Regions from separate parts of the Micromonospora sp. DT44 genome, predicted to be linked through region 2. Evidence: riboswitches for the same ligand, from Rfam matches in the RefSeq annotation. Region 2 holds a riboswitch; the other holds the start of a gene.

Region 1 (14,940 bases), on a different contig from region 2:
GCGTCGCCGCCCAGCGGGTCGGGGCCGGCCACGATGAGGGTCCCGCCGGCGTCGGCGAGGATCGCGCGTAGCTCGACGGCGAGGGCGGCGCGCTCGGCGCGGGGCAGGTCCTTCTCCCGCAGCACGACCCAGCGCACTCCCCCGGCGACCGCCCCCGCCACGACCCGTTCGAGACCGCTCCTGGCGACCAGCCGATCGGTCAACAGGACGACGCCCGACGGTGGCGGCCCCGTCACAGGTCCGGTCTTCCCTCGTCGGGGGTGGACGCGAGGGCATGGAAGCGCCGGGCGATCCGGCCCGCGCCCGCCGCGAGGCGGCCGGCCTCGACGGCGTACCGCATCGCCGTGGCCATCGCCACCGGGTCGGCGGCCCGGGTGACCGCGCTGGCCAGCAGGACGGCGTCGCAGCCCAGCTCCATGGCGAGCGCCGCGTCGGAGGCGGTGCCGATGCCGGCGTCGAGGATCACCGGCACGTCCACGCTCTGCCGGATCAGCCGGATGTGGTGGGGGTTGCCGATGCCGAGTCCCGAGCCGATCGGCGCCCCGGCGGGCATCACCGCGGCGCAGCCCACGTCGGCGAGGCGGCGGGCGAGCACCGGGTCGTCACTGGTGTACGGCAGCACCGTGAAACCGTCGGCGACGAGTTCCTCGGCGGCGCGGAGCAGCTCCACCCCGTCGGGCAGCAGCGTCCGCTCGTCGCCGATCACCTCCAACTTCACCCAGTCGGTGTCGAACGCGTCGCGCGCCAGCCGGGCCACCTTCACCGCCTCGGTCGCGGTGTGGCAGCCGGCGGTGTTCGGCAACAGCCGTACGCCGCACCGGTCCAACAGGTCCAGCAGCCCGCCTCCGGTGCCCGGCGCGGTGTCCACCCGGCGCAGCGCCAGCGTGACCAGTTCCGTGCCGGACGCGCGGATCGCCTGTTCCAGCACATGCAGGTTCGCGGCCCCGCCGGTGCCGAGGATCAACCGCGAGTCGAACGTCTCCCCACCCAGTTCGAACGGCACGCCGCTCACCCGCCCTGCGCGGCGGTGAGCACCTCGACCTGGTCGCCGTCGCGCAGCTCCGTGCCCGGCCAGCCGGCCCGGGGCACCACCTCGCCGTTGACCGCGACCGCGACGCCACGCTGGTGCGGCGCGACGTCCTGGACCAGGTCGGCCACCGACGCGCCGCCGGGGACGCTGCGCCCGGCCCCGTTCACCGTCAGCTCCATCACTCCTCCTCGCAACTGCTTCTCGGGCCGGCGAACCGGCCGGCGAACCGGTCGGCGCCGAAGCCGGTGAGCAGCGGGTCGGGCGTTCCGGTGAGCACCAGTTCGGTGATCGCCTCGGCGGTGACCGGGGTCAGGACGATGCCGTGCCGGTGGTGCCCGGCGGCGGCCAGCACGTCCGGCCGGCCGGGCAGCGGCCCGAGGATCGGCGCGTTGTCCGGGGTACCGGGGCGTAGACCGGCGACGGCCTCTACCAGGTCGTACTCGGTCAGCTCGGGCAGCAGGTCGACACCGGCGCGCAGCAGCCGCTGCACCGCGCCGGCGGTGACGGTGTTGTCGGACCGCTCCTCGACCGTCGCGCCGAGCACCACCTCGCCGTCGGCGCGGGGCACCAGGTAGACGTGCTCGCCGTCGGCGTACCCCCGGATCACGTGCCGGAAGCCCGGCGCGACGCCGCCGGGCGCGCGCAGCCGGAGGATCTGGCCCTTCACCGGCCGCACGGGCAGGCCGGTGAGGGCGGCGGCGCCGCAACCGGCCGCGACCACGGTGACTCCGGCCTCCACATCGGACAACCGCCGGACCGGTCGCGGCACGAACGCCGCGCCGGCCCGCCGCGCGGCCGTGCGCAGCGCCGGCACCAGCAGCCGGGGATCGACCTGGTGGTCGGTGGGCGCGAGCGCGCCGCCGCGCACCCGGGGCGCGAGCGCCGGCTCGCGGTCGCGCAGCTCACTGGGGCGCAGCGGCGTCACCGGCAGATCCAGACCCTGTTGGTACGCCCACAGCCGGCGGGCCTCGGCCAGGTCGTCGCCGGTGAGCCCGACCATCAGGGTGCCCTCGGTCCGGTAGCCGATCGTGGCGTCGCTGGCCTCGGTCAGCTCGGCGGCGAACGCGGGCCAACGCGCGGCGGAGGCCACCAGCAGCTCGGTCAGTCGCCGTTCCCCGAAGTACGCCTCGGCGACCGGGGAGAGCATCCCGGCGGCGACGGCCGACGCCCCCGACCCGGGCGTCGGGTCGTGCACCTCGACGCGCAGTCCACGGGTGGCACAGCGCCACGCGATCGCCAGCCCGATCGGGCCCGCGCCCACCACCGCCACGTCGGCGCGGGTCACGCCAGCGCCCGCAGCAGGTCGGTGGTCGCCCGCCCGGGATCGGCGGCCGAGGAGACCGCCCCGACGACGGCCACCCCGTACGCCCCGGCGGCGCGCAGCGCCGGCACCCGGTCGGCGGTCACTCCCCCGATCGCGATGACCGGCACGTCGACGGCGTCGACGACGTCGCGTACCCCGACGGACCCGATGGGGTCGGGCAGGCCGGCCTTGGTGCTGGTGGCGTGGCACGGGCCGACGCCGAGGTAGGTGGCCCCGGCGACGACCGCCTCGACCGCGCCGCGCGGCTCGCGGGCGGTGACGCCGAGCACGCCGGTGGGGCCGAGCACGTGCCGGGCCGCGGCGACCGGCAGGTCGTCGGCGCCGACGTGTCCACCGGCGGCGCCGACCGCCAGCGCCACGTGCAGTCGGTCGTTGACCAGGCACGTCGCCCCGTACGGCGTGCACAGCGCGAGCACCCGGGCGGCCAGGTCGTACGCCTCGCGGTCGGTGGCGGAGTCCTGGACCCGGACCTGCACGACGAGGTCGGCGTGGGCCGCCGCGAGGGCGGCCCGGACCACGGTGAGGGGATCGCGCCCGGGTCGGGTGTCGGTGATCAGATGCAGTCGCCCAAGGGACGGCACGGCAACGCTCCTCCCTGCGCCGGCATTATCCGGATCAGGTTCGACGGTCGGGGGCTGTCAGCCCCCCTCTCAGCCCGGTACACCGGGCTCCCGTGGGTTACTTGCGTGTCACCGTACGACAGATCGGCCTCCTCTGCCAAGGGTGGGTCATCGGTCCCGTGGGGGCGCATCGATCGGGGTGCTTTCTCCTGTCCTGTTCGGAATGTCGCCTGCCGTTGCAGAACCGTTACCCGCCGGCATCTTGCCGGACATCGATGCAGCAGAACTAATTTGTTCAGCGATTCGACAAAATGCCGGCGTGGACGCCCTGGCACGGCGTCCCCACCGGCTCCATCTGGGACGGTCTTCGGCGAGCCGGCCCCGCGATCCCTGTCCACCGCGACATTGGAGGCGGCGTGTCCCGTTCTCGTCGTGCCCGTTTACCACTCACCGCTACCCTGTTGTCCCTCGCGCTGACGTCGACGGCCCTCATCGGGTCCCCGGCGCAGGCGGCTCCGACCGGAGCGCAGATCCCCGCGCGAGACGTGCCTGTCGCGGCTCCGCTCTCCCAGGCGGTGCCGAAGGCGCCGAAGGCCGCAGCGGCCGACCCCTACTCCGTCCTGATCTTCTCGAAGACCGCCGGCTTCCGGCACGACGCCATCCCCACCGGCATCGCGGCCATCCAGCAGCTCGGCGCCACCAACGGCTTCACGGTGGACACCACCGAGGACGGTGCCGCGTTCAGCGACGCCAACCTCGCCAAGTACAAGGCCGTGATCTGGCTCTCCACCACCGGCGACGTTCTCAACGCCGACCAGCAGGCGGCCTTCGAGCGGTACGTGAAGGCCGGCGGCGGTTACGTCGGCGTCCACGCCGCCTCGGACACCGAGTACAGCTGGGCCTGGTACGGCGACCTGGTCGGCGCGTACTTCGCCAACCACCCGCAGAACCAGCAGGCCACCGTCAAGGTGGAGGACTCGGCCCACCCGTCCACCGCCGGACTGCCGGAACGCTGGTCCCGGTTCGACGAGTGGTACAACTTCCAGACCAACCCCCGGTCGGACGTGCACGTCCTGGCCAGCCTGGACGAGAAGAGCTACACCCCGGGCGCCGGCGCGATGGGCGCCGACCACCCGACGGCGTGGTGCCAGGACTTCGACGGTGGCCGCTCCTGGTACACCGGCGGCGGGCACACCCGTGAGTCGTACGCCGAGCCCGAGTTCCTCAATCACCTGCTCGGCGGCATCCAGACGGCGGCCGGCGTGGTCGACGCCGACTGCGGCGCGTCGAAGACCTCCAACTTCGAGAAGGTCACGCTGGACAGCAACACCAGCAACCCGATGGAGCTGGACATCGCCCCCGACGGGCGGGTCTTCTACATCGAGCGCGACGGTCGGGTGCAGATCATCAAGCCGGACACCGGCAACACCGTCACCGCCGTCGACCTGGACGTCTTCACCGGCAACGAGGACGGCCTGATCGGCATCCGGCTCGACCCGGACTTCGCCACCAACAAGTGGGTGTACCTGTACTACGCCCCGAACGACAACGTCACGCGGAACCTGCTGTCCCGGTTCACCGTGACCGGGGACACCATCGACCTGGCGAGCGAGAAGCAGGTGCTGCGGGTCGACACCCAGCGCAACACCTGCTGCCACGCGGGCGGCAGCATGACCTTCGACAGCGCCGGCAACCTCTACCTGGCCACCGGTGACAACACCAACCCGTTCGAGTCGAACGCGTACGCGCCGCTCGACGAGCGTCCGGGACGCCAGGACTACGACTCGCAGCGCACGTCGGCCAACACGAACGACCTGCGCGGCAAGGTGCTCCGGATCCACCCGGAGGACAACGGGACGTACACGGTTCCGTCCGGCAACCTCTTCGCGGCGGGCACCGAGAAGACCCGTCCCGAGATCTACGCGATGGGCTTCCGCAACCCGTTCCGGATCGGCACCGACCCGAAGACCGACACGCTGTACGTCGGTGACTACGGGCCGGACGCCAACGCGAACAACCCGGACCGGGGCCCGCGCGGTCTGGTCGAGTGGAACGTCGTGACCCCCGGCAACTACGGCTGGCCGTACTGCACGGGCACGAACGAGGCGTACAACGACTACACGTTCCCGTCCGGCCCGAGCGGCCCGAAGTTCGACTGCGCCGCTCCGGTCAACAACTCGCCCAACAACACGGGCCTGACCAACCTCCCGCCGGTCGTCCCGGCCACCGTCGACTACGGCTACGCCGGTGACGCGCGGTACCCGGAGATCGGTGGCGGTGGCGCCCCGATGGGCGGCCCGGCCTACCGGTACGACGCCAACCTCAACTCGACCCGCAAGTGGCCGGCCTACTTCGACGGCAAGGCGCTGCTGGGCGAGTGGAACCAGAACAAGATGTACACGATGCAGATGACCGCCGACGGCAAGTCGTTGGTGGACATCAACCAGTTGCTCCCCGGCATGTCGATGATCCGGCCGATGGACTTCGAGTTCGGTCCGGACGGCGCGCTGTACCTGATCGAGTGGGGCAGCGGCTTCGGCGGCAACAACGACAACTCCGGGGTCTACCGGATCGACTACACCGCCGGTGACCGTGCGCCGATCGCGGCGGCGGCCGCCAACCCGACCTCGGGTCCGGCCCCGTTGACGGTGGAGTTCTCCAGCGCCGGCTCCCGGGACCCGGACGGTGGCACGCTCACCTACGCCTGGGCGTTCGGCGACGGGCAGACCTCCACCGAGGCCAACCCGACGCACACGTACGCCACGGCGGGCAACTACACCGCCCAGCTCACCGTGACCAACCCGAAGGGCCGTACTGCGGTGGCCAACGTACCGGTCACCGTGGGCAACACGGCGCCGACGGTGACCATCGAGTTCCCGCCGGACGGTGGCTTCTTCAACTGGGGTGACCAGGTCCGCTACACGGTCAAGGTGACCGACCCCGAGGACGGCCAGATCGACTGCACCAAGGTGAACCTCCAGGTGCTGCTCGGTCACGACGAGCACGCCCACCCGCTGGAGCAGCACACCGGCTGCACCGGCACCGTCCAGACGTCGCTCGCCTCCGGGCACGGCGCCGAGGCGAACGTGTTCGCGGTCTTCGAGGCCACCTACACCGACAAGGGTGGCGCGGGCGGTTCCGGCGCGCTCACCGGCCGGCAGATCGAGATCCTGCAGCCCAAGCAGAAGCAGGCCGAGTACTTCACGGCTACCGGGCGTACCCCGGTGAGCACGGGCGGCGGCGACGCCGGCGTGCAGCGTGAGGCCGCGACCGACACCGCCGGTGGCGGTCAGAGCATCGCGTTCATCGAGGACGGCGACTGGTGGTCGGTCGTTCCGGCGAACCTCACCAACATCACCGAGATCCGGTTCCGGGCCGCCTCGGCCGCCGCTGGCGGTCGGATCGAGGTCCACGCCGGTGCGGTCGACGGACCGGTCGTGGCCACGGCCACGGTTCCGGCGACCGGCGGGTGGCAGACGTACACGGACGTGAGCGCGCCGGTGACCGGTGCCGCGAGCGGCGGACTGTACTTCGTGGCCCGCGACCCGAGCGGCGGAACGGGTTCGCTGTTCAACGTCAACTGGATGGACTTCGTCGGTCGCGGCGTCACCGAGAACGGGCCGCCGGTGGTCACCGCCACCGCGACCCCGACCACGGGCACCGCGCCGGTCACCGTCGCCTTCGACGGCACGGCCACCGACGCCGAGGGTGACACCCCGTTGACGTACGCCTGGGACTTCGGTGACGGCGGTACGGCGTCCACCCTGGACGCCAGCCACACGTACACCAGCATCGGCGCCTTCACGGCCACCCTCACGGTGACCGACAGCAAGGGCGCCAGGTCGTACGCCACGGTGCCGGTGCGGGTCAACGCTCCGGACACGTCCTGCCTCGGGGCGCGTTCGGACGACTTCAACGGCAACACGCTGGACAAGAGCCGGTGGACCACCGTGGTCCGGGAAAACCAGCTCTACTCGCTCAGCGGCGGCGCGCTGAAGCTGCCCACCGCGGTGGGTGACCTCTACGGCGCCCGCAACGACGCCACCAACCTGGTGCTCCAGCCGGCGCCGACCGGCGCCTGGGAGATGACCACCAAGGTCACCCTCCCGGTGACGGCCAACTACCAGCAGGCCGGCCTGCTGGTGTACGGCGACGACGACAACTACGCCAAGGTGGACCTGCTCTACAACGGCAGCCGGCGGGTGGAATTCATCCGGGAGACGGCGGCCACGCCGCGCAACGACGCTGCCGACGCCACCAACGCACCGGCGGGTGACACCGTTTACCTGCGGATCACCAGCGACGGTACGAACCTGACCGCGGCCGCCTCGGGCGACGGGCAGACCTTCACCGCCGTCGGCCGTCCGGCCGCGCTCGCCGGCATCACCAACCCGCGGATCGGGGTGTTCGCCCTCAACGGCGGCACCGAGGCGCCCGTGGTGGACGCCGCGTTCGATTCGTTCGTGGTCACGCCGGACGCTCCGGCCGGCCCGGTCGAGCCGTCGGACGAGTTCACCGGCAGCACGCTGGACAAGTGCCGGTGGGACGCCATCGTTCGGGAGGACCCGAACGGCTACCGGGTGACCGACGGCGCGCTGCGGATCGACGTGCCGAACGGTGACATCTACGGCACCGACAACACCGGGCCGAAGAACTTCATCCTCCAGACCGCGCCCTCGGGTGACTGGACCCTGGAGACCAAGGTCGACGGCAGTCTGCTGAACGAGCAGTACCAGCAGGCCGGTCTGCTCGTGCAGGCCGACGACGACAACTACGTCAAGTTCGACTTCATCGCGGACAACACGGCCGGCTCGGCGGTGACGCGGCGGATCGAGTTCCGCAGCGAGATCGCCGGGACGGTGCAGAACCCGCAGCCGGAGGCGACGAGCCTCACCTCGGCGGTGTGGTACCTGCGCCTGGCCCGGGTGGGCGACACCTTCACGGCGTCGTACTCGGCCGATGGGACGACCTGGACCACGCTGGAGGCACTGACCAACAGCGCGGTGGGCGCCACCCCGAAGGTGGGTCTCTTCACCCTCGGCGCCAACCAGACGGCGTCGAAGACGGCCGCGTTCGACTACTTCCGGTTGAGCACGAAGGTGGCCGACGACAAGGCGCCGGTCACCACCGCGGCGGTGTCCGGCACCCCCACCGACGGGTGGTACACCGGCCCGGTGACGGTCACCCTGACCGCCGCCGACGAGGCCGGCGGCAGTGGGCTCGCCAGCACGGAGTACCAGCTGGACGGGGCCACGGCGTGGACGGCGTACAGCGCGCCGGTGGCGATCAGCGGTGACGGCGAGCACGAGCTGCGGTTCCGCTCGACCGACAAGGCCGGCAACGTGGAGTCGACGAAGACCGTCACGGTCAAGATCGACGCCACCGCGCCGGTGACCACGGCGACGTTCGCCCCGGCGAACGACGCGGGCTGGCACAACGGGACGATCCCGGTGGTGCTGGCCTCGACCGACGCCGGTTCCGGAGTCAAGACGGTCGAGTGGTCGCTGGACGGTGGCGCGTGGACGCCGTACACGACGCCGGTCGAGGTGACCGGTGACGGGCAGCACGAGCTGCTGTACCGCTCCACCGACAAGGCGGGCAACGTCGAGACGCTCAAGTCGGCGATCCTGAAGATCGACGGCACCAAGCCGACGCTGCTGGTCTCCGGTATCGCTGACGGCCAGCTCTACGGCGACAGCCAGGACGTCCGCGTGTCCTGGCAGGCCGTGGACCCGACCTCGGGCATCGCGTCCGTGGTCGGCCAGCTCGACGGCAACACGTACGCCAGCGGCACCCTGCAGGCCATGTACGAGCTGTCGCTCGGCCTGCACGAGCTGACCGTCACCGCGACCGACAAGGCCGGCAACAAGACGACCTCGAACGTCCGGTTCTTCGTCACCACCTCGTTCCGGGACATGCAGTTCCTGCTGGACCGGTTCAAGGCGACGGGGCGGTTGTCGGCCAAGGCGCACAAGCAGTTGACCGCCAAGCTCGACGCGGCCCGCCAGGCCGAGGCGGCCGGCAACGACAACAAGGCGATCAAGCAGCTGACCCAGTTCCGGGACCTCGCCACCGACGCCACCCTGGTGGCCGAGGCCGAGATCCGGGACACCCTCACCCGGGACGCCGACGCGATGATCGTGCGGCTCGGCGGTGCGGCCAGCAAGGCCGGCGTCAAGGCCAATGACGGCGAGCCGGTCAAGGGCACGGGACGGCTCGGTGGCGACGCCACCCGGCTGGCACCCGGTCGCCAGCTCTGATCCGATCGAGGCCCCTCCCCGACGCCGGAGCGTCGGGGAGGGGCCTCCCTCATTAGGGAGGAGACGTCCGTGACGCGTATCCGCACGGCGGTCGCCGCCGTCCTCGTCGGACTGGCCCTGACGGGGTTCGCCGCTGCCCCGGCGGCCGCTCAGGCTGCTCAGCCCGCCCGCGCAGCGCAGGCCGACAAGCTCAAACTCGTGGTGGCCGGCGACGGCGCCGAGGGGGTCACCATCCAGGCCACCTACCCCGACGGGCGTCGGCTGGACCGGGTGGTGCGACTGGTCCTCACCGCCACCGGCCCGGACGGGCAGAAGGTCGGGCCGGTGCAGTTGGAGCCGCAGCCCGAGGGGCAGGGCTTCTACAGCAGCGGTCCGGTGCTCACCGCCGGCACATGGAAGGTCAAGGTGAACTCCCCCGCCCCGCTGCCGGGTGAGGCCACCGCAACGGTGCAGGCCCGTGCCGCGCAGTCTCCGCCCCCGCCGAAGCCGGTCGCGGTGACCAGGACGGCTGACGGCGCGGGCGGCGCGGACTGGTGGCCGTACGCGGCGGGCGGCCTGGCCGTCGTCGCCCTGGCGATGGGGGTGGCCATGCTGTTCGGCCGCCGCCGCACCACCACCTGACCGACAGGCGTTTCACCAACCGGGCCGGGCCGCTGTGTGCGGCCCGGCCCGTCGTCGTCTGACCGGCTCGTGATCCACTCGGCTTCCCTGACGTCGGGGCGTCCCGTGCAACAGATCACCCCTACTTCACCGACCGCGAGTGGATCAAGCGCGGCGCGCCGTCGAGCAACGGAACCCGCACGGCACCGGGCTCAGAGGATGTCGCGCAGGGCCGCCAGGTCCTCGTCACTCGGCTCCCAGGTGCCGGCGGCGGCGTTGGCGTGCACCTGCTCGGCGCTGGTGGCGCCGGCGATCACCGAGGTCACCGCGGGCTGGGCGGCCAGGCCACCGATCGCCACCTGGAGCATGGTCAGACCCCGCTCGTTCGCGTACGCCTCGATGGCCTCGATGGTGTCCCAGTCGGCCGCCGCGAGCCGGTCGGCGTACCGGCCGCCGCCGGAGAGCCGGCTGCCGGCCGGAGGCTGCTCGCTGCGCTTGTACTTGCCGGTGAGCAGGCCGTTGGCGAGCGGGAAGAACGGCAGCATGCCGAGGCCGAACCGCTCACACGCCGGGATCACCTCGGTCTCCACCGAGCGCTCCAGCAGGCTGTAGTGGTTCTGCGCGCTGATGAAGCGGGCCCGGCCGTTGGACGACGCGACCCAGTCCGCGTCGGCGATCTGCCAGCCGGCGAAGTTGGAGTTGCCCAGGTAGCGCACCTTGCCGTCACGGACCAGGTCGTCCAGCGCGGCGAGGGTCTCGTCGATCGGCGTACCCTCATCGGGCTCGTGCATCTGGTACAGGTCGATGTGGTCGGTGCCGAGCCGGCGCAGCGACGCCTCGACCGCACGGGCGATGTACCGGCGCGCGCCACGGGCCCCGAAGTCCGGACCGTTGAGGCCGTGCATGTCCATACCGAACTTGGTGGCCACCACCACGTCGTCGCGGCGACCCTTGAGCGCCTGCCCGAGCAGCTCCTCCGAGCCACCCTGCGGCTCGCCGTAGATGTCGGCGGTGTCGAACAGGTTGATCCCGGCGTCCAGTGCGGCATCCACCACCGCTCGCGTGCCGTCGAGGTCCAGCTTGCGGCCGAAGTTGTTGCAGCCGATTCCGACGACGGAAACCACGAGTCCGGAGTCGCCCAGCCGGCGATAGGTCATCTCATTCACGAGATCCACCCTATGCCGGCCGGACGCGCCCCCGCCCGGCGACCGATCAGCCGACGTCCCAGACCGGCTTCGGGGTCTCCACAACCTCGCTGTCGCCCCGGAACAGCACAAACCGGTCGAAGGATCGGGTGAACCACCGGTCGTGCGTGACGGCCACCACCGTTCCCTCGAACGCGTTCAGACCCGCTTCGAGGGCTTCCGCGCTGTCCAGGTCGAGGTTGTCGGTGGGTTCGTCGAGCAGCAACAGGGTCGCCCCGGACAGCTCCAGCAGGAGCACCAGGAAGCGGGCCTGCTGCCCTCCGGAGAGGGTGCCGAAGCGCTGGTCACCCTGCCCGGCCAGCTCGTACCGACTGAGCACCCCCATCGCCGCGTGCCGATCCAGCCCCTGGCGGTGCTCGTCGCCCCGCCACAGGATCTCGACAAGCGTCTTCCCCATCAGTTCCGGTCGGTCGTGCGTCTGGGAGAAGTGCCCGGGACGGACCCGCGCGCCGAGCCGGGCCACGCCGTCGTGCACCACCGGCGCGAGCGCGCCCGCGCCGTCGACCGGCCCGTTCGCCGGGTCCGGATCGGTGCCGCCGCGCGCCAGCAGCCGCAGGAAGTGCGACTTGCCGGTGCCGTTGGCGCCGAGGACCGCCACCCGGTCGCCGTACCAGATCTCCAGGTCGAAGGGGAAGGTCAGGCCGTCCAGCTCGAGCTGGTCGCAGACGACCGCGCGCTTGCCGGTCCGCCCGCCGGTCAGCCGCATCCGGATGTCCTGGTCCTTGGGGGGTACGGGCGGAGGCCCGGCCTCCTCGAACTTGCGCAGCCGGGTCTGCGCGGCCTGGTACCGCGAGGCCAACCCGTCGTTGTACGCGGCCTTCTGCTTGTACATCAGCATCAGCTCGCGCAGCTTCTGGTGCTCCTCGTCCCAGCGCCGACGCAGCTCGTCGAGGCGGGCGTGCCGAGCCACCCGGGCCTCGTACCAGCTGGCGAAGCCGCCCGGGTGCACCCAGGCGCTGCCGCCCTCGACGGCGACCACGCGGTCGGCGCTCTGCGCCAACAGCTCACGGTCGTGCGAGACGTAGAGCACCGACTTCGTCGACTCCCGCAGCCGCGCCTCCAGCCAGCGCTTGCCGGGCACGTCGAGGAAGTTGTCCGGCTCGTCGAGCAGCAGCACCTCGTCCGGGCCGCGCAGCAGCAACTCCAGGGCGAACCGCTTCTGCTGCCCGCCCGAGAGCGTACGTACCGGACGGTCCCGTACGGCGTCCCACGGCTTACCGAGCACGATGGTCGCGACGGTGTCGAAGAGCACCTCGGCGTCGTACCCGCCGGTCTCGCCCCAGGCGCCGAGCGCGTCCGCGTACGCCAGCTGGGCCTTGCCCGCGGCGTTGCTGAGCTTGCCGTGGGTCTCGGCCGCCCGCATGGCCGCCTCGGTCTCGCCGAGCCGCCGGCCGGCGTCGCGAAGCGCCGGTGGGGCCAGCGACAGGGCCAGGTCGGCGAGCGTCGTCTCGTCGCCGATCATGCCGATGAACTGCCTCATCACGCCCAGCCCGCCGGCCCGCGCGATGCTGCCCGCGCGTACCGGAAGGTCACCGGCGACCATCCTCAGCAGGGTCGTCTTGCCGGCGCCGTTCGGCCCGACCAGGGCGACCTTGGCGCCCTCACCGACCCGGAACGACACGTCGGCGAAGAGTTCCCGACCGTCGGGCAGGGTGTGCCCGACCGCTGCGACGTCCACGTATCCCACGCCGGGATCCTGCCCCAACCGGGACCGGTAGGGACATCCAATTACCGGGTGACCCGCAGCACCCGGAAGCCCTTCTGGCTGGCGTGCCGCTCGACCTGCCAGCCCTGTTCGACGAGCCAGCGGTGCAGCGAGTCGCCACCCAGGTGCCGGGCGACGACCAACCAGCCGACGCCGTCCGGGGCGAGCCGGGGCAGCCAGCGCCGCAGCAGCTCGTGCAGCTCGTCCTTGCCGACGCGGATGGGCGGGTTGGACCAGAGCTGGGCGAAGGTCACCTCCGCCGGTACGTCGTCCGGCGCGCTCACCCGGACCCGGTCGGCGGCGCCGATCCTCGCGGCGTTGGCGGCGGTGAGGTCGCGGGCGCGGGAGTTGACGTCGACGGCCCAGACGGTGCTGGTCGGCGCGAGGTCGGCCAGGACGCATGCGATGGGCCCGAACCCGCAGCCGAGGTCGAGCAGGTCACCTGTGGTGTCGGCGGCGGGCAGGTCGGCCTTGCGCAGGAGTACGGCGGTGCCGGGATCGAGACGGCTGGCGGAGAAGACACCGCCGGCCGAGGCGAGTCGGTAGTCGCGGTCGGCGACGGAGAATTCGACCTCGCGCGCCGGTGCGTCGCTGGCGGGCTGCGCGGTGAAGTAGTGGTCGCCGGTCACGTCGGCAATTCTCGCATCGGCTCGGGCGGCTCACGACACTGCCCACACCCACATTTCCCAGATATTACCCCCTAAAGGGACAATAACTCCTACTCTGGGCGACATGGTGTATCGGTACGAGTCCGAAGAGGACGCATTCGAGGACCCGGAGCCCGGGTCCGACCTGGACGTGCTCGGCGCCGGTCCCCCTCCACCGGCCGGCCCTTCACCGTCGCGTTTCCCCGCGCCGTCGCTGCCTCGACCCAACCAGTTGGTGCTGCCGTCGAACCAGCCGCCGCCGGCTCCCCGCGTCACCGCGCCGGTGGCTGCTCCCCGCAGCCGGGTCTACACCTCGGCCCAGCCGAAAGAGGCGTCCAAACGGCGCGGCGGTGGTCGACTCTGGCAGGTGGTGATCGGTGGCGCAGCCGTTCTCGTGCTGCTCGCGCTCTGCGGCATGGGCGCCGCCGCACTGTTGGTGGATCGCGATCCGACGCCACAGTCCACCCCGACGTTCCAACCGAACGCCGCGCCGTCCGCCACCGCGCAGCAGCAGGACCTCGACTCGCGGGACACCGACCAGGCGCCGCTCACCGCGAAGGAAGTCTTCCCCGACAAGGAGCTGAAGCTCGCCGAAGGCCAGCCCGCGTACCAGGTGCTCACGACCCAGTCCAGCGGCAGTTGCGCCGTCGCCGCCACGGACGAGGTCGCGGACCTGCTGGTCCGGCTCGGCTGCAACCAGGTCGTCCGGGCCACCCTGCGGAGCCCCGGCGGCGAGCACCTGGTCACCGCCGGCCTGTTCAACCTGACCGACAGGGCCAACGCCGAGCGGGCCCGGGACCGGATCCGGCAGATCCTCGACGAACGGCAGGGCCGGTTCCGGGGCCTCACCGCCGGCGACGACACCGATGCGCTGACCAGCGCCCCGGCCCGGGTGGGCTGGCAGGTCCGCGGCCACTACCTGGCGTACGCGCTGGTGGTCCGTGCCGACGGGACCGCGGTCAAGTCCGGCGACACCAAGATCCGGGAAGTCCTGTTCGACATGATCGAGGCGCACCTCAGCAAGGGCGTCCTCCAACGGCGGGCCGACCTCGGCACGGCCGGGCAGCCGACGGCGGCGTCCACCGAGGGCAGCGGCAACCAGAGCGGCGGCGGGGACGGCGGCTGACCCGCGACCGCGTCCGACGGGTGTGCGCCGAACAGGTGGCACACCCGTCGTCGTCCGTACCGGGGTCCGCCCGTCAGCCCTCGACCGGCACGCGCAGCCGGCGCGTCAGGTCGGCACGGCGCGCGTAGTCCGCCGGATCGTCCGGGTAGCCGACCGCGACCAGGGTCAGCCCGTGCGCCGGCGCCACCGTAACCTCGCTGGACCGCTCCTGCCGGGTCAGCAGGCTGCCCGGCCACCGCACCGGCCGGCGGCCGTCGCCAGCCGCGAGCATCGCCCCCACAAGGCTGCGCACCATCGCCTGACAGAACGCGTCCGCCTGCACGGTGGCGACCAGGATGCCGTCCGGGTCCCGCCGCCAGTCCAACCGGGTCACCTCGCGCAGCGTCGTCGCGTTCTCCTTGCGTCGGCAGTACGCGGCGAAGTCGTGCTCTCCCACCAGGGGATCGGCCGCGGCGTTCAGGGCCGCCAGGTCCAGCGCCCGCG
Region 2 (14,940 bases):
GTCGACGTGGTCGGCTGGTCCCACCAGGACCCGGTGGGACTGGCGGTACGGGTGCTACTGGTCTTCGCGCTGGTCGGTCTGGTCACCCTGGCCGTCGGCTGGGTCGAGGACGTCGCCGCCCGCCGCCGCCCCGAACTGGTTCCCCTCGGCTCGCCGGTCGTCTCCGGCAACGCCCGGACAGATCGGCGCGCGGTCGGCGAGAGCGCGGGGCGGGCCACCGTGCCGGCACAGCGGACGCCCACCGAGGCGGCGACGGTCGAAATCAGCGCGCGCTGATGGTCACGTCGCCGCTGCCGGCCGAGCCGTCGAGCACCAGGGAGGCCGCCGGGTCGTCCGCCACGGTGATCCGCGCGTCGCCGGAGCCGGTGCTGGAGCGGACCCGGTAGCTGCCCGCCGGCACGAGCAGGTTGACGTCCCCGCTGGAGGCGTGCGCCCGCGCCGAGGTCGGCGTCTCCAACTCGATGGTCACGTTGCCCGAGCCGGCCTCGGCGTCCGTCGCGCCGGCCACCCGGCGGGCGCTGACGTCGCCGGAGCCGGCCCGCAGCCGTACCGTCGAATCGGCCTCGCTCAGGTCGATGTTCCCCGAGCCGGTCTCCACGTCGAGCGCCCCCGTGACCTCGGTGATCCGCACGTCACCCGAGCCCAGCCGCAGCTTCACCGCGCCCACCTTGGTCAGCTCGACGTCGCCCGAGCCGCTGTCGCCCTGCACGCTCACGCCCGCCGGCACGGTCACCTCGTACGAGACGCTGCACCGGTCACCGCAGTCGGTGTTCAACACCAACTCGCTGTCCTTGATCTCGTACCGCGCCTTGGGCTCGCCGCCCTGGTAGCGCACCACCCGCTTGATCCGCGCCTCGCCCGCCGCGCCGGTGCCTCGGATGATCACGTCCCCGGAGCCCCCGTCCACCCGGATGGTGGTGATCTTCACCGGCTCGGTGTCGTCGTAGTCGAGCCGACGGAACGACAGGTTGTCGCACCCGGCCAGCAGGATGAGGGCGGTAGACAACCCCAACGCGACGGGCGCGGCGGCGCGGCGACGACGGACGGTGGTGCTCTGGTGCGGTGCCATGGCCAGCACGCTACGGGCGGGCGTCGGCCCGGCACATCGGGGTTCATCCTCGCGTCCACCCCGAAGCGACCCTGATTTCACACCCCGAGGGAGAATGGTCCGATGGCCGGGTACCGCCGACAGCTCTACCGCGACGACGCGGTGGTGCTGCGCGTGCAGAAGCTCGGCGAGTCCGACCGGATCATCACCCTGCTGACCCGCCGGCACGGCCGACTGCGGGCGGTCGCCCGTGGGGTCCGGCGCACCATGAGCAAGTTCGGCGCCCGCCTGGAGCCGTTCGGTCACATCGACCTGCAACTCGCCGGTGACCCCAAGGGCAACCACGGCAGCTCGCTGCACACGGTCAGCCAGGTCGAGGGCATCAACCTGTACGGCAAGCGGTTCCTCGGCGACTACCCCCGCTACACGGCGGCCAGCGCGATCGCCGAGACCGCCGAGCGGCTGACACCCATCGAGCGGGAACCATCGCTGCGGCTGTTCCAGCTCACCGTGGGGGCGTTGAAGGCGCTGTCGCGGGGCGAGCATGACACCACCCTCGTGCTCGACGCGTACCTGCTGCGGGGGATGGCCCTCGCCGGCTGGGCGCCGGCGCTGACCGCCTGTGCCGTCTGCGGCACCCCCGGGCGGCACCGCGCGTTCTCCGTGCCGGCCGGCGGCGCGGTGTGCCCGGACTGCCGGCCGCCGGGCGCGGCCCACCCCGCACCGGCCACCATCGACCTGATGTCCGCGCTGACCACCGGCGACTGGGTGGTCGCCGATGCCACCGACACCGGGGTACGACGGGAGTGCAGCGGCCTGGTGGCGGCGCACCTCCAGTGGCACCTGGAACGCGCGTTACGCTCGCTGCCGCTGGTCGACCGGAGCACCACCCCGGTCGCCGGTACGGTCCCGCCGCCGGGTGGCGGTGGGGCGGGGATGCTCCGGCCGCGCGGTGACGCCGGTTCCGGGGCTGCGATGCTCCGGCCGGGCGGTGACGCCGGTTCCGGGGCTGCGATGCTCCGGCCGGGCGGTGACGCCGGTTCCGGAGCGGACGGCACGAGCAAGGAGAGAGCCGAGTGATCCGATCGACGAGGTCCGGTCGGCGCGAGCCGACGCCACCGACGCCCCACCCGTCCGGCGCCCGGCCGCCGGCGCTGCCCACGGGGGCGGTGCCGAAGCACGTGGCCATCGTGATGGACGGCAACGGTCGGTGGGCCAAGGACCGCGGGCTGCCCCGCACCAAGGGGCACGAGGCGGGGGAGCACAGCCTCTTCGACACGATCGAGGGCGCCATCGAGATGGGCATCCCCTACCTGTCGGCGTACGCCTTCTCTACCGAGAACTGGCGGCGCTCGCCCGACGAGGTCCGGTTCCTCATGGGGTTCAACCGGGACGTCATCCGTCGACGCCGCGACCAGTTGGTCGACCTGGGCGTCCGGGTGGTCTGGTCGGGGCGTCCGGGGCGGTTGTGGAAGAGCGTCATCTCCGAGCTGCAGACCGCCGAGGAGATGTCCCGCGACAACTCGACGCTCACCCTGCAGTTCTGCGTCAACTACGGCGGGCACGCCGAGATCGGTGACGCCGCCGCCGCGATCGCCCGAGACGTCGCGGCCGGTCGACTGGACCCGGCGAAGGTCACCGAGAAGACCGTCGCGAAGTACCTCTACCACCCGGAGATCCCGGAGGTGGACCTGTTCCTGCGGCCCTCCGGCGAGGAACGGATCTCCAACTTCCTGCTCTGGCAGACCGCGTACGCCGAGTTGATCTTCCTCGGCACGCTCTGGCCGGACTTCGACCGCCGCCACCTCTGGTACGCGTGCGAGCTGTACGCCCAGCGGGATCGGCGCTTCGGAGGCGCGCTGCCCAATCCGGTGGCTCCGACGGCCTGAGTGAGGCTTATCCACACGTCACTCTGGGTATCAGGAACGTCAGGAGCCACTGACGGAGGTGAACCCACATGATCCAGAAGCGCATTGCCCAGTGGGCGGTGATGGCCGTCGCGGCGCCACTGGCCGCGGCCGGCGCGCGTCGACTCAGCCACACCCTGGAGGCCCGCCGTGGTCCCTCCGGGGCGACCCGGCTGCTGACGAGGGGCGCGGACCTGATCCGCCCGCAGAAAGCCAAGCGTCGCCGGTTCTGGTAACGCAACCCCACCACCCACCCGACGCCGCCCCGCACAACGTGCGGGGCGGCGCGTGCGTCTCACCCTGTCGCTCGTCTGACCCTGTCGTGCGTCTGACCCTGTCGCTCGCCTCACCCGTCGCTCGCCTCACCCCGTCGATCATGGAGTTTTGGTGGCCGGTTTAGCCGCATTCACGACTTTCGTTCACCACCACAACTCCATGATCGACAAGGCGGGGGTGGGGCGGGGGCGAGGTCGGGGCGGGGCGGGGGTGGGGCGGTGAGGTTGGGGCGGGTCGAGGCGGGTCGAGTCGGGGCGGGGCGGGTTGGGGCGGGTCGGAGTTTGGTGGGTTGTGGGTTTTGGGGCTTGGAGGGGTGGGGGTCGGTAGGGTTCGGAAAAGGGGGGCGGGAACTATCGGGCGGGGTGGGTGTGCGGGATCTCCGGTACAAGATGATCATGGCGTTGAACGCGGCCGACCTGGGCGATCCGATCTGCGAGCAGGTCGCCGAGATCTGCGCCGAGATCGCCGAGCAGCACTGCGCCGAGTTCGGTCACACGCCCGCGCTGCGCACCGGTGAGATCGCCGAGCTGGCCACCGGAGAGCCGGCCCTGACCTGGGCGCCGTCGATCCCCGACGCCGGGCAGCGTGCCTGGTGACCGCGCCCGCGCCGGCGGTCGACTTACGCCGCGCCGAGGACCGCTTCGCCACCCGGATCTCCTGGCTGGACTCGAAGCACTCCTTCTCGTTCTCCCGGCACTACGACCCGGCCAACACCCACCACGGGCTGCTGCTGGTCAACAACGACGACGTGGTCCGGCCGGGCGCCGGCTTCGAGACCCACCCGCACCAGGACATGGAGATCGTCACCTGGGTGCTGCGAGGTTCACTCGTACACCAGGACTCCACCGGCCACTCCGGGGTGATCTACCCGGGCCTGGCCCAGCGGATGAGCGCCGGCACCGGCATCCTGCACTCGGAGAAGAACGACGCCTGGCGGCTCCTCGACAACCAACAGCCGCACAGCGACCCCGTGCACTTCGTGCAGATGTGGGTGCTCCCCGACGAGCAGGGGGTGGACCCCGGCTACGAGCAGCTGGAGATCGAGGACGAGTTGCTGCGCGGCGGCCTGGTGCCGATCGCCTCCGGAATGGACCGCTACGACGGCGCGTCCGCCATCCGGATCCGCAACCGGTACGTGACCCTGCACGCCGCCCGCCTCCGCCCCGGCGACGAGGTCACCATCCCGGACGCGCCCTTTGTGCACGTGTACGTGCCCGACGGCACGGTCACCCTGGAGGACAGCGGCCCACTCGGCACCGGGGACGCGGCGAGGCTCACCATGACCGGCGGTCGACGGGTCACCGCCGACGAGCCGGCGGAGATCCTCGTGTGGGAGATGCACGCCACCGTCGCCTGAGCGCTCGCGATGCCTCGCATGATCACGCCCGAACGTGGATGTAGTGGCCTCCCGCCGTCGGGAGGCCACTACATCATGGATGGCGCGCGATCATGTCCGCGTCGTCAGGCCGGGGACTCCGTCTTGTCGCCAGCCCAGGTGGTGTGGAACGAGCCCTCGCGGTCCACACGCTGGTAGGTGTGCGCGCCGAAGTTGTCCCGCAGGCCCTGGATCAGCGCGGCGGGCAGCCGCTCGGCGCGCAGCGCGTCGAAGTACGCCAGCGACGACGAGAACGCCGGCGTCGGCACACCCGCCTGCGCCGCGTCGGCCACCACCCGCCGCCAGCTCGGCACGCCCGCGCTGACCGCCTCGGCGAAGTACGGCGCCACCAGCAGCGTCGGCAGGTCGGGCTGCTCGTCGTACGCCTCGCGGATCCGGTTCAGGAACCGGGCCCGGATGATGCAGCCACCCCGCCAGATGGTCGCCGTACCGCCCAGGTCGATGTCCCAGTTGAACTCGCTGCTGCCGGCCCGGATGTGGTCGAAACCCTGGGCGTACGCGACGATCTTGGAAGCGAGCAGCGCCCGGCGGACGTCCTCGACGAACGCGTCCCGGTCGGCCACCTGCCACTTCTCACCGGCGTCCGGGAAGGCCCGGCGGGCCGCCTCGCGCTGGTCGACGTGCCCGGACAGCGAGCGCGCGAACGTGGCCTCGGCGATCCCGGTGATCGGAATGCCCAGGTCCAGGGCGCTCTGCACGGTCCACCGGCCGGTGCCCTTCTGCTCGGCCCGGTCCTGCACGATGTCGACGAACGCCCGGCCGGTCGCCGCGTCGGTGTGCGCCAACACGTCGGCGGTGATCTCGATGAGGAACGACTCCAGCTCGCCGCTGTTCCACTCGCGGAAGATCTCGGCGATCTCCGCCGGGGTCACGTCCAGCCCGGCCCGCAGCAGGTCGTACGCCTCGGCGATGAGCTGCATGTCGGCGTACTCGATGCCGTTGTGCACCATCTTGACGAAGTGCCCGGCGCCGTCCGGCCCGACGTGCATGCAGCACGGCACACCGTCCACCTGGGCGGCGATCTTCTCGAACATCGGCCCGAGCTTCGCGTACGACTCGGTCGAGCCACCCGGCATGATGCTCGGGCCGAGCAGCGCGCCCTCCTCGCCGCCGGAGACGCCGGTGCCGCTGAAGTGCAGCCCCTGCGCGCGCAGCGACTCCTCGCGCCGGCGGGTGTCGGCGAAGTGGGCGTTGCCACAGTCGACGATGATGTCGCCCTCGTCCAGCAGCGGCACCAACTCGTCGATGACCGCGTCGGTGGGCGCACCGGCCTTGACCATCACGATCACCGCGCGGGGTCGTTCCAGCGACGCCACGAAGTCGGCCATCGACTCACCGGGCACGAAGGTGCCCTCGTCGCCGTGCTCCGCGACGAGGCTGCGGGTGCGTTCCGGGGACCGGTTGTGCACCGCCACGGTGAAGCCGTTGCGGGCCAGGTTGCGGGCCAGGTTCCGGCCCATCACCGCCAGCCCGGTCACGCCGATCTGCGCTGTCGCCTGCTGAGCCATTCGTGCCGCCACCTCTCGCCGTCGAACTGTCCCTGCGACGGTATCGCGGCATCCGGCCTCACGGGCAGGTCGTCCCACGGCGGGTCACCGCCTGGTCGCGGCCAGTCCGTCCACCGCGTCCACCGGCCGACCGAGGTACACGCTCACCCCTGGGCCAGTCGTTCCTCCACCCGCGCCACCTTCGCGGTGAGCGCATCGGTGACTCCGGGCCGGACGTCGGCCTTGAGGACGACGCTCACCCGGGGGGCCTGCGCGGCCACCACGTCGACGGCGCGCTTGACCACCGCCATCACCTCGTCCCACTCGCCCTCGACGGTGGTGAACATGGCGTCGGTCCGGTTCGGCAGCCCGGACTCGCGGACCACCCGTACCGCCTCTGCCACGAGGTCGCCCACGGAGTCGCCGCCGCCCAGCGGGGTGATCGAGAACGCGATCAGCATCTGCCGATCGTGCCAGTAAATTCGGATGCGCGTCTCCCCAGCCGGTGGTTAGGGTTCCGGCATGCGTAACTGACGCCCCACTTCCGAGCCGGTCCGCCGCCCCGCGTCGCGGTCCGTGCGCTCCCGGGCGTCGCGCGTCTTGATCCCCGCCGTTCAGCGGCGTCGAGCCTGCCTGATCCCCGGTGAGCAGTACCTTCCCACCCAACCGTCGCGCCGCGACGGTCACCAGCCGATCCGACCGACCGCCGCAGCGCGGGAACGGCCGGGACGGTCGGCACCGAAGGAGGCCCGGATGCCCGCCAGGCGTAACCCGAGAAAGTCCCGTACCCCGAAGACGACCCCGCCCGGAACGACCCCGGCGGCCGACCACGGCCCGGCGGCTCGCGGCCCGTTGGCTGACCACGGCCCGGCGGCCGGGGATGGCCCGGCGGCTGGTCGCGGCCTGTTGGCTGACCACGGCCCGGCGGCTGGCCGCGGCCCGATCCTGCCGACCCGCCCCGATGTCGCGGTCGAACCGGCACTGCCGGCGGCCCTGGTCGAGCCCCTGCCACTGGCGGCGCTGGTCGACCCGGCGGCGACCGTCGAGCCGCTGCCGCTGGCGGCATTGGTCGATCCGGCGGCTACCGGCGAGCCGCTCCGGCCCGGTGCTGTCCCGGCCGACGCGGCGCTGCCTGTCGACGTGCCGGCGGCTGTCGACGCGCCAGCGGTGGAGGATCTGCGCACGCCGGCCAGCCGACCCTCGGCACCGACGGCCGGGCCGCCCACAGGCGGGGGCAACCGCTCGGCCGGCGGCCGTAGCCAGCCGGCCGGGCAGACCCGCCGATACGCCTTCCGGCGTAGCTGACCGAGCCGTGCGCCCCCGCGGGCGCACGATTCGGTGACAGCAACTTCAGGGATGTAGTGGCCTCGTCAGTGCGGGAGGCCACTACATCCCTGAACTTGCGCGGATCTTGCCGCCGGCCTGGCACGCGACCGGCCCGGCACGCGACCGGCCCGGCACGCGACCGGCCGGCGTGGGCCGGGGTCAGCCGAGTAGGGGGCGGAAGGTTCCGGCCAGGATGCTCGTCGTCAGGGCGGCGCCGGCCAGCGCCGCCGCGCCGACGACCAGCAGCGTGTCGGCGAGCCGGAAGCGCTGCCGGCGGGCCACAGTACGGGGTGTGCCGGCGTCGAATCCGCGCGCGTCCATCGCGACGGCCAGCCGGGTACCTCGGCGGATCGCCCCGACCAGCAGCGCGAACGCCGTGGACGCGAAGAGTCGTAGCTTGGCCACGGGGTTGCGCCCCGCGTCGACGCCGCGGGCACGGCGGGCCATGCTGATCATCTGCCACTCCTGCCCGAGCAGCGGCACGAGCCGGAACGCGGCCAGCGCCCCGATGGCGAACCGTGCCGGCGCCTTCGCGTTCTGGATCAACGCGTCCGCCAGGTCGGTCGGATCGGTGGTGGCGAAGACGATCACCCCGGGCAGGGCCACCGCGAAGATCCGCAGCACCAGGCCGAGCGCGGTGAGCAGCACGCCGGTGCTCACCAGCACCGGCCCGGCGTCCAGCAGGACGCGACCGGACTGGTCGGCGGCGAAGAGCACCAGGGTGACCAGGATGCCGACGGCGCTGAGCAGCAGCGGTAGCGCCCGCCGGGCCAGTACCCGGTAGCGCAGGCCGAACAGCGGCAGCACGGCCAGCTCGACGGCGATGGCGATGGCGGGCGCCACCGGGTCGAGCGTGGCCAGCAGGGTGAACGAGAAGACCAGCGCGGCGGCGAGCTTCGCCACCGGATTGCGGCGGGCCAGCGGCGCTCCGGGCCGGGCGACCGGCTCGATGCTGATCATCGGCGTGGCTCCTGTTCAGCGCTGCGGCTCGCCGACCGCTCCAGGGTGACGGTGCGGTCGGCGAGCGCGGCGACGAAGTCCGCGTCGTGGGTGACGCTGACGACGCCGTGCCCGGCGTCGCGCAGGTCGGCGAAGAGGTCGACCAGCTCGCCCCAGGTCCGCCGGTCCTGGCCGAAGGTGGGTTCGTCGCAGATCAGCAGGTGTGGCGCGGTGGCCAGGGCCGTCGCCACGCTGAGGCGTCGCGCCTCCCCACCGGAGAGGGTGTACGGGTTGGCCGCCGCGAGCCGAGTCAGTCGTAGCCGCTCGAGTAGCCCGGCCACCGTCGCCTTGACCGCTGCCTCGGGTTGACCCGTCCGACGTGGGCCGAGCGCCAACTCGTCGAAGACGGTGCCGGTGACGAACTGGTGCTCCGGGTCCTGGAAGACCGACCCGATCCGCCGCGCCAGCGTGGGCGCGCGCCAGCGGTGCGGGGGAGTGCGATGGTGGGCGCCGGCCAGCTCGGCCGAGGCGGTGACCCGGCCGGTGCCCGGTTTGAGCAGCCCGCCGAGCAGCAGCGCCAGGGTGGACTTGCCGGCACCGTTCGGTCCTCGTACGGCGAGGGCCTCTCCGGCGCGTACCGTCAGATCGGTGGGGCCCAGCCGCGACGGCAGGCCGAGCCGGTCGGCGGTGAGCAGCACGTCGCCGCTGGCGGCGGTGGCCCGGCGCGGCGCGATGGGGCGACCGGGCACCCAGACGCCCTCGGCGGCGAGGGCGTCGCCGTGCGCGGCGAAGACCGCGTCGGGTGGCCCGTCCGCGCGGATGCCGCCGCCGGGCTCCAGGACGACCACCCGGTTTACCAGGGGCAACGCCTCGGTCACCCGGTGTTCGACGAGGAGCAGGGTGGTGTCGGCGTCCAGCGCGCCCGCCACGGCGCCCCGGACCAGGGCTGCCCCGTCCGGGTCGAGGTTGGCGGTGGGCTCGTCGAGCAGCAGCAGGCCGGGTCGCAGGGCCAGCGCGCCGGCCAGGGCGAGGCGTTGCTGCTCGCCGCCGGAGAGGGCGGCCGTGCTGCGGTCCCGGGGGTACGGAAAGCCGACGCGCCGCAGCGCCTCGTCGACGCGCGGCCAGATCTCGTCCGTGGGTACGCCCCGGTTCTCCAACCCGAACGCGACGTCGTCGCCGCTGCGTGCCATGACCAACTGGGTCTGCGGGTCCTGAAAGACGATGCCGACCCGTTCCCGGCCCTTGCGCGGGTCGAGCCCGTCGATCTCGACGGTGCCCTCCTGCTGACCGGAGTCCTCCGGCAGCAGCCCGGCGAGCGCGGCGAGCAGGGTGCTCTTGCCGGCTCCGGAGGGCCCGAGCAGCAGCACCCGCTCGCCGTCCTCCACCCGGAGGTCCACCCCGCGCAGTGCCCAGGCCCGACGCCCGGCGTGCCGCCACCCGAAACCCCGCAGCAGAACCCCCACAACCCCTCCTTCCGGGCCCCCGCACGTTGTTGATCAAGAGGTTCGCGTCAGAATTCCGCCTCGCGGTGACGCGAACCTCTTGATCAACGAGGCAGGGGTCGGACGAGGCAGGGGTTGGACGAGGCAGCGTTGGACGGGACAGGGTTAGATCAGGGCGCGGGTTCGGCCTGATGGGAGACGGTCCAGGACGCCGGTGTTGGCCAGGGCGCGGGTGAGCGCCCAGCCGCCGACGCCCGCGATGATCGTGGCGCTGACGATGGTGAGCAGCGCGTACGGGATGCGGTAGTTGACCAGCTCGGTCTCGGTGTTCCAAACGAAGAAGTCGAACAGGGCCGCGCTGAGGCCGGTCAGCGCGCCGGCCAGCACGGCGGTCGGCAGCCCGTACGACCGGTAGCGGAAGGCGGCGAACGCCAGCTCGGCACCGATGCCCTGCACGATGCCCTGCGGGATGACCGTGCCCGCCCACTGGCTGCCCAGCAGCGCGGAGACGACCGCGGCCACCGTCTCGCAGTAGAGCGCGGCGCCGGGTTTGCGGATGACCAGCCCGCCGACCACGGCCGGCATCAGCCACACGCCGTAGATCAGCGTCTGCGCGGGCGGGAAGAAGGCGAACGCGCCCTCGGTGGCGCTCCAGATCAGGCCCCAGGCCCAGAAGATGACGCCGAAGGCGACCGCGATCACCGAGGCGACCACGATGTCGATCGTGCGCCAACGGTTGGTGATGTTGTCCATGCTGTGCTCCCAGTTCAGTGGAACGAACCAGGAGAAGACGCACGCCGCGCGTCCGGGGGCACCGGACCCACGGCGCGGCTGGAGGTCGACCGAACTCCCTGCGCTGGCATTACCCAGATCAGGTTCGAGGGTCTGCGGGCGTACCCGCACTCTCAGCGCTGTGCGCTCCCCTGTCGGATGTGAAGTTGTCTCGCTGACGCTAGCACCGACCAGGGGTAACAGCCCAGCAGGGCCTTTCCGAGGTCCGCGCATCCGGGTCGGCGCGACGACGGCTGGGTAGGCTGACGATCATGCAGGTCGACGCGCGGGGTCTGACATTCGAGGTACGCACCGACGGCCCGTCCGACGGCGTCCCCGTCCTGCTGCTGCACGGGTTTCCGCAGCACAGCGGCGAGTGGGACGAGGTCGTGCCGCCGCTGCACGCCGCCGGCCTGCGCACGTACGCCCTCGACCAGCGGGGCTACTCGCCGGGCGCGCGCCCCGCCGAGGTGGCGGGGTACCGGATTCCCGGGTTGGTCGCCGACGCGGTCGCGGTGCTCGACGCGCTCGGTCTGGACGCCGTGCACCTCGTCGGCCACGACTGGGGCGCGATCGTGGCGTGGGCGGTGGCCGCCGCGCACCCGCAGCGGGTCCGTACGTTGACGGCGGTGTCGGTGCCGCATCCGGCGGCCATGGCACACGCGCTCGCCACCGACGGCCAGCAGAAGGCCCGGTCGTCGTACATCGCGCTGTTCCGCAAGCCGGGCAAGGCCGAGAAGGTGCTGCTCGCGTGGCACGCGACGGCGCTGCGCAAGCTGCTGGGCGGGGTGGGCGACGCCGCCCGGGTGAACCGCTACGCCGACCCGATGCGCGAGCCGGGGGCGCTCACCGCCGCCCTGAACTGGTACCGGGCCATGTCCCGCGCCGACCTGGCCGCCGTGGCCCCGGTCGCCGTACCGACCACCTACGTGTGGAGCGACCGGGACGTCGCGATCGGCCGGACCGCCGCCGAGGCGTGCGCCGCCAATGTCACCGGCGACTATCTCTTCGTACCCCTGGCCGGGGTGACCCACTGGATCCCGGACGCCGCGCCCGCCGCGCTGGCCGAGGCGGTCCTGGCCCGGGTCGCCGGGACGGCCTGAGCTGTGACCGTTCCCACCGGTGGGCCGGGCACCCGCCGGTCCCTCGCCGCGCAGCTCCGCCTGCTGGGCGTACGCCCCGGATCGACGGTGCTGGTGCACGCCGGCATGCGCCCGCTGGGCTATGTCTGCGGCGGACCGCAGGCGCTGGCGCTCGCCCTGCGTGACGCGCTCGGCCCGGACGGCACGATCGTGGTACCCACCCACACCCCCGACAACAGCGACCCCGCGCAGTGGCGGAACCCGCCGGTGCCGGTGGACTGGTGGCCGCTGATCCGCGCCGAGATGCCCGGCTTCGACCCGGCGGTCACGCCGAGCCGCTACATGGGCGTCCTCGCCGAGACGGTCCGCTGCTGGCCGGGAGCAATGCGCAGCACGCACCCCCACGTGTCGTTCGCGGCGCTCGGCCCGACGGCCGGGCAGGTCGTCGCCGGGCACGCGCTGGCCGACATGCTGGGCGAGGCCTCACCGCTGGCCCGGCTCTACGACCTGGACGCCGACGTGCTGCTGCTCGGAGTCGACCACAGCGCCAACACCTCGCTGCACCTGGCCGAGTACCGCCGTCCCGCCCTCGTCCGCGAGCGACTGGGCGCGGCGGTGCGGACCGGTGACGGCGGCCGGGAATGGGTGTGGTGGCAGGACGTCCAGCTCGACGAGAGCGACTTCGGCGCGCTGGGCCGGGACCTCGACGCCACGACGGTGGTCCGCGTCGGCCCGGTGGGCGCCGGGACGGCGAGGTTGATCCGCCAGCGGGCGGCGGTCGACTTCGCGGTGCGGTGGTTCGCCCGCAACAGAGGGACGGAGGACGTATGACGGTGAGCGCCGAGGACTACCTGAGGGTGGTGACGGAGACGATGTCCCGGGTGGCCGCCAGCCAGCGGGACGCCGTGGGTCGGGCCGCCGACCTGATCGCCGACGCGGTACGCGCCGACGGGGTGGTGCACGCCTTCGGCACCGGGCACTCGGAGGCCCTCGCCATGGAGATCGCCGGCCGGGCCGGCGGGCTGGTACCCACCAACCGGATCGCCCTGCGGGACCTGGTGCTGCTCGGCGGTGAGCCGGCCGACGTGCTCGGGCCGCTGCTGGAACGGGACCCGGCGGTGGCGCACCGGCTCTGGGCGTTGGCTCCCGTACGGCCCGCCGACATCTTCGTGCTCGCCTCGAACTCCGGGGTCAACGGCGCGATGGTCGAGTTCGCCACGCTGCTCAAGGAACGGGGTCACAAGCTGGTCGCGATCACCTCCGCAGAGCACTCCGGCCGGATGACCTCCCGCCACCCGTCCGGGCGCAAGCTGGCCGACCTCGCCGACGTGGTGCTCGACAGCGGCGCTCCGTACGGCGACGCGACGCTGCCGCTGCCCGACGGGGGTGCGGTCGGCGCGGTCTCCTCGATCACGGCCGCGCTGCTGGCCCAGCAGATCACCGTGGAGGTGGTGGCTCGGCTGCTCGCGGCGGGTGAGCGGCCCCCGGTCTACCTGTCGGCGAACATCCCGGACGGGGACGCGCACAACAACGCGCTGGAGGCCCGGTACGTGGGCCGCATCCGCCGCGGGTCCTGACCCGGGCCGATCGACCTCGCGGTGTCCGGCGGATGGCCGGCAGGTGGCCGAGACCTGTCGTGAACCTGTTTCGCGCTCGGTCGGGTGGGGCATTGGCGTTGCAGCCGGCGGCCGGGACCGCCGGCAGTACCGTCTCACCGGAGGTAGCGCGTGTCCAAGGAGACCGAGAAGCAGCGTTGGCAGCGCAACTTCGCCGACCTGCTCCAGGAGTTGCGAGTCGCCCAGACCGGCGTGCAGATCCTCTTCGCCTTCCTGCTCACCCTGCCGTTCAGCAACGGGTTCACGCGGACCAGCGAGTTCCAGCGCGACGTCTACATCGTCGCCCTGCTCGCCGCTGCCGCGGCCACCGCGATGATCATCTCGCCGGTGGCGTTCCACCGGGCGCTGTTCCGCCAGGGGCGCAAGCCGGAGCTGGTGCGGTTCGCGCACCGCATGGCGACCGGCGGTCTCGGCTTCATGCTGATCGCCATGGTCAGCGCGGTGCTGCTGATCACCGACTTCGTGCTGGACCGGCCGATCGCCTTCGTGCTGAGCGCGCTGGCCGGGCTCTGGTTCCTCGTCTTCTGGGTGCTCCTGCCGTTCGCCCGGCGCAACTGGGGTGACGACGACATCGACGACGAGGACGACGACCCGGAGACGCTCAGCGTCGGCTGACCTCCGTCGATGTTCACGCCACGCTACCCCTGGGTAACAACCGGGGGTAGCGTGGCGTTAGTCGCACACGTCGAGCAGCCGCACCGAGCTTCGAGGGGGCAGCCGTGACCACGACACAGGACGGCCGAGAGGCACCGGACGGCCCCGACTCCGAAGCCGCCGCCGGGTCTGCCGCACCACCCGCCGCCGGGTCTGCCGCACCCGCACCCGCCGCCGGGTCTGCCGCACCCGCACCCGCCGCCGGTAGCGCCGCGCCACTGCCCGCCGAGGCCGGACAGGTCTCCGAGAAGGAGGCCCGCAGGGTCGCCGAGGCCGCCCGCGAGTCCACCTGGGACCGTCCCAGCTTCGGCAAGGAACTGTTCCTCGGCCGGTTCCGGCTCGACCTCATCGACCCGTGGCCGCGCTCCGACCCGGACGACGTGGCCCGCGCCGAGGAGTTCCTCGGTCAGCTGCGCTCCTTCGTCACCTCCGAGGTGGACGGCGCGGCCATCGAGCGGGACGCCTCCATCCCCGACTCCGTCTTCCACGGCCTCGCCGACCTCGGCGCGTTCGGGATGAAGATCGACCGGAAGTACGGCGGCCTCGGGCTGAGCAACCTGCACTACTGCCGGGCCCTGATGCTGGCCGGCTCGGCCAGCCCGGCGATCGGGGCGCTGCTCTCGGCCCACCAGTCGATCGGCGTGCCGCAACCGCTGAAGATGTTCGGCACCGCCGAACAGAAGCAGCGCTTCCTGCCCCGACTCGCCGCGGGTGAGGTCTCCGCGTTCCTGCTCACCGAACCGGACGTCGGCTCCGACCCGGCGCGCCTCGCCACCACCGCCGAACCGACCGACGATGGCACCGGCTACCGGCTCAACGGCGTGAAACTCTGGGCCACCAACGGCACCGTGGCCACCCTGCTGGTGGTGATGGCCCGGGTCCCCGCCACCGACGGTCGACGCGGCGGCATCACCGCGTTCGTGGTGGACGGCGACAGCGCCGGCATCACCCTGGAACGGCGTAACGAGTTCGTCGGCCTGCGCGGCCTGGAAAACA

The links. Region 2 has a riboswitch for thiamine pyrophosphate ahead of ACLQ25_RS15330 (ECF transporter S component). Riboswitches for the same ligand answer to the same signal wherever they lie in the genome.
Region 1: linked by a shared signal. The riboswitch ahead of thiE (thiamine phosphate synthase) and the one ahead of ACLQ25_RS15330 (ECF transporter S component) in region 2 are both predicted to bind thiamine pyrophosphate.

What each region holds. Positions count from the first base shown of each region.
Region 1 is NZ_JBNCKS010000002.1:123,885-138,824, forward strand. Features, by position in the region: partial or broken gene ACLQ25_RS01875 (thiamine phosphate synthase) at 1-236, opposite strand, end outside; gene ACLQ25_RS01880 (thiazole synthase) at 233-1,012, opposite strand; gene thiS (sulfur carrier protein ThiS) at 1,009-1,209, opposite strand; gene thiO (glycine oxidase ThiO) at 1,209-2,315, opposite strand; gene thiE (thiamine phosphate synthase) at 2,312-2,935, opposite strand; TPP riboswitch at 2,930-3,039, opposite strand; gene ACLQ25_RS01900 (ThuA domain-containing protein) at 3,331-9,174, shown strand; gene ACLQ25_RS01905 (hypothetical protein) at 9,244-9,795, shown strand; gene ACLQ25_RS01910 (aldo/keto reductase) at 9,987-10,949, opposite strand; gene ACLQ25_RS01915 (ABC-F family ATP-binding cassette domain-containing protein) at 10,987-12,666, opposite strand; gene ACLQ25_RS01920 (class I SAM-dependent methyltransferase) at 12,708-13,313, opposite strand; gene ACLQ25_RS01925 (hypothetical protein) at 13,417-14,457, shown strand; gene truA (tRNA pseudouridine(38-40) synthase TruA) at 14,531-14,940, opposite strand, start outside.
Region 2 is NZ_JBNCKS010000023.1:10,494-25,433, reverse strand. Features, by position in the region: gene ACLQ25_RS15390 (acyltransferase family protein) at 1-276, shown strand, start outside; gene ACLQ25_RS15385 (DUF4097 family beta strand repeat-containing protein) at 263-1,069, opposite strand; gene recO (DNA repair protein RecO) at 1,172-2,128, shown strand; gene ACLQ25_RS15375 (isoprenyl transferase) at 2,125-2,937, shown strand; gene ACLQ25_RS15370 (hypothetical protein) at 3,006-3,191, shown strand; gene ACLQ25_RS15365 (thioredoxin reductase) at 3,627-3,827, shown strand; gene ACLQ25_RS15360 (pirin family protein) at 3,824-4,588, shown strand; gene gndA (NADP-dependent phosphogluconate dehydrogenase) at 4,693-6,135, opposite strand; gene ACLQ25_RS15350 (MTH1187 family thiamine-binding protein) at 6,279-6,575, opposite strand; gene ACLQ25_RS15345 (hypothetical protein) at 6,868-7,419, shown strand; gene ACLQ25_RS15340 (energy-coupling factor transporter transmembrane component T family protein) at 7,600-8,400, opposite strand; gene ACLQ25_RS15335 (ABC transporter ATP-binding protein) at 8,397-9,842, opposite strand; gene ACLQ25_RS15330 (ECF transporter S component) at 9,987-10,574, opposite strand; TPP riboswitch at 10,652-10,756, opposite strand; gene ACLQ25_RS15325 (alpha/beta fold hydrolase) at 10,865-11,695, shown strand; gene ACLQ25_RS15320 (aminoglycoside N(3)-acetyltransferase) at 11,699-12,505, shown strand; gene ACLQ25_RS15315 (sugar isomerase domain-containing protein) at 12,502-13,251, shown strand; gene ACLQ25_RS15310 (DUF6328 family protein) at 13,402-13,905, shown strand; gene ACLQ25_RS15305 (acyl-CoA dehydrogenase family protein) at 14,010-14,940, shown strand, end outside.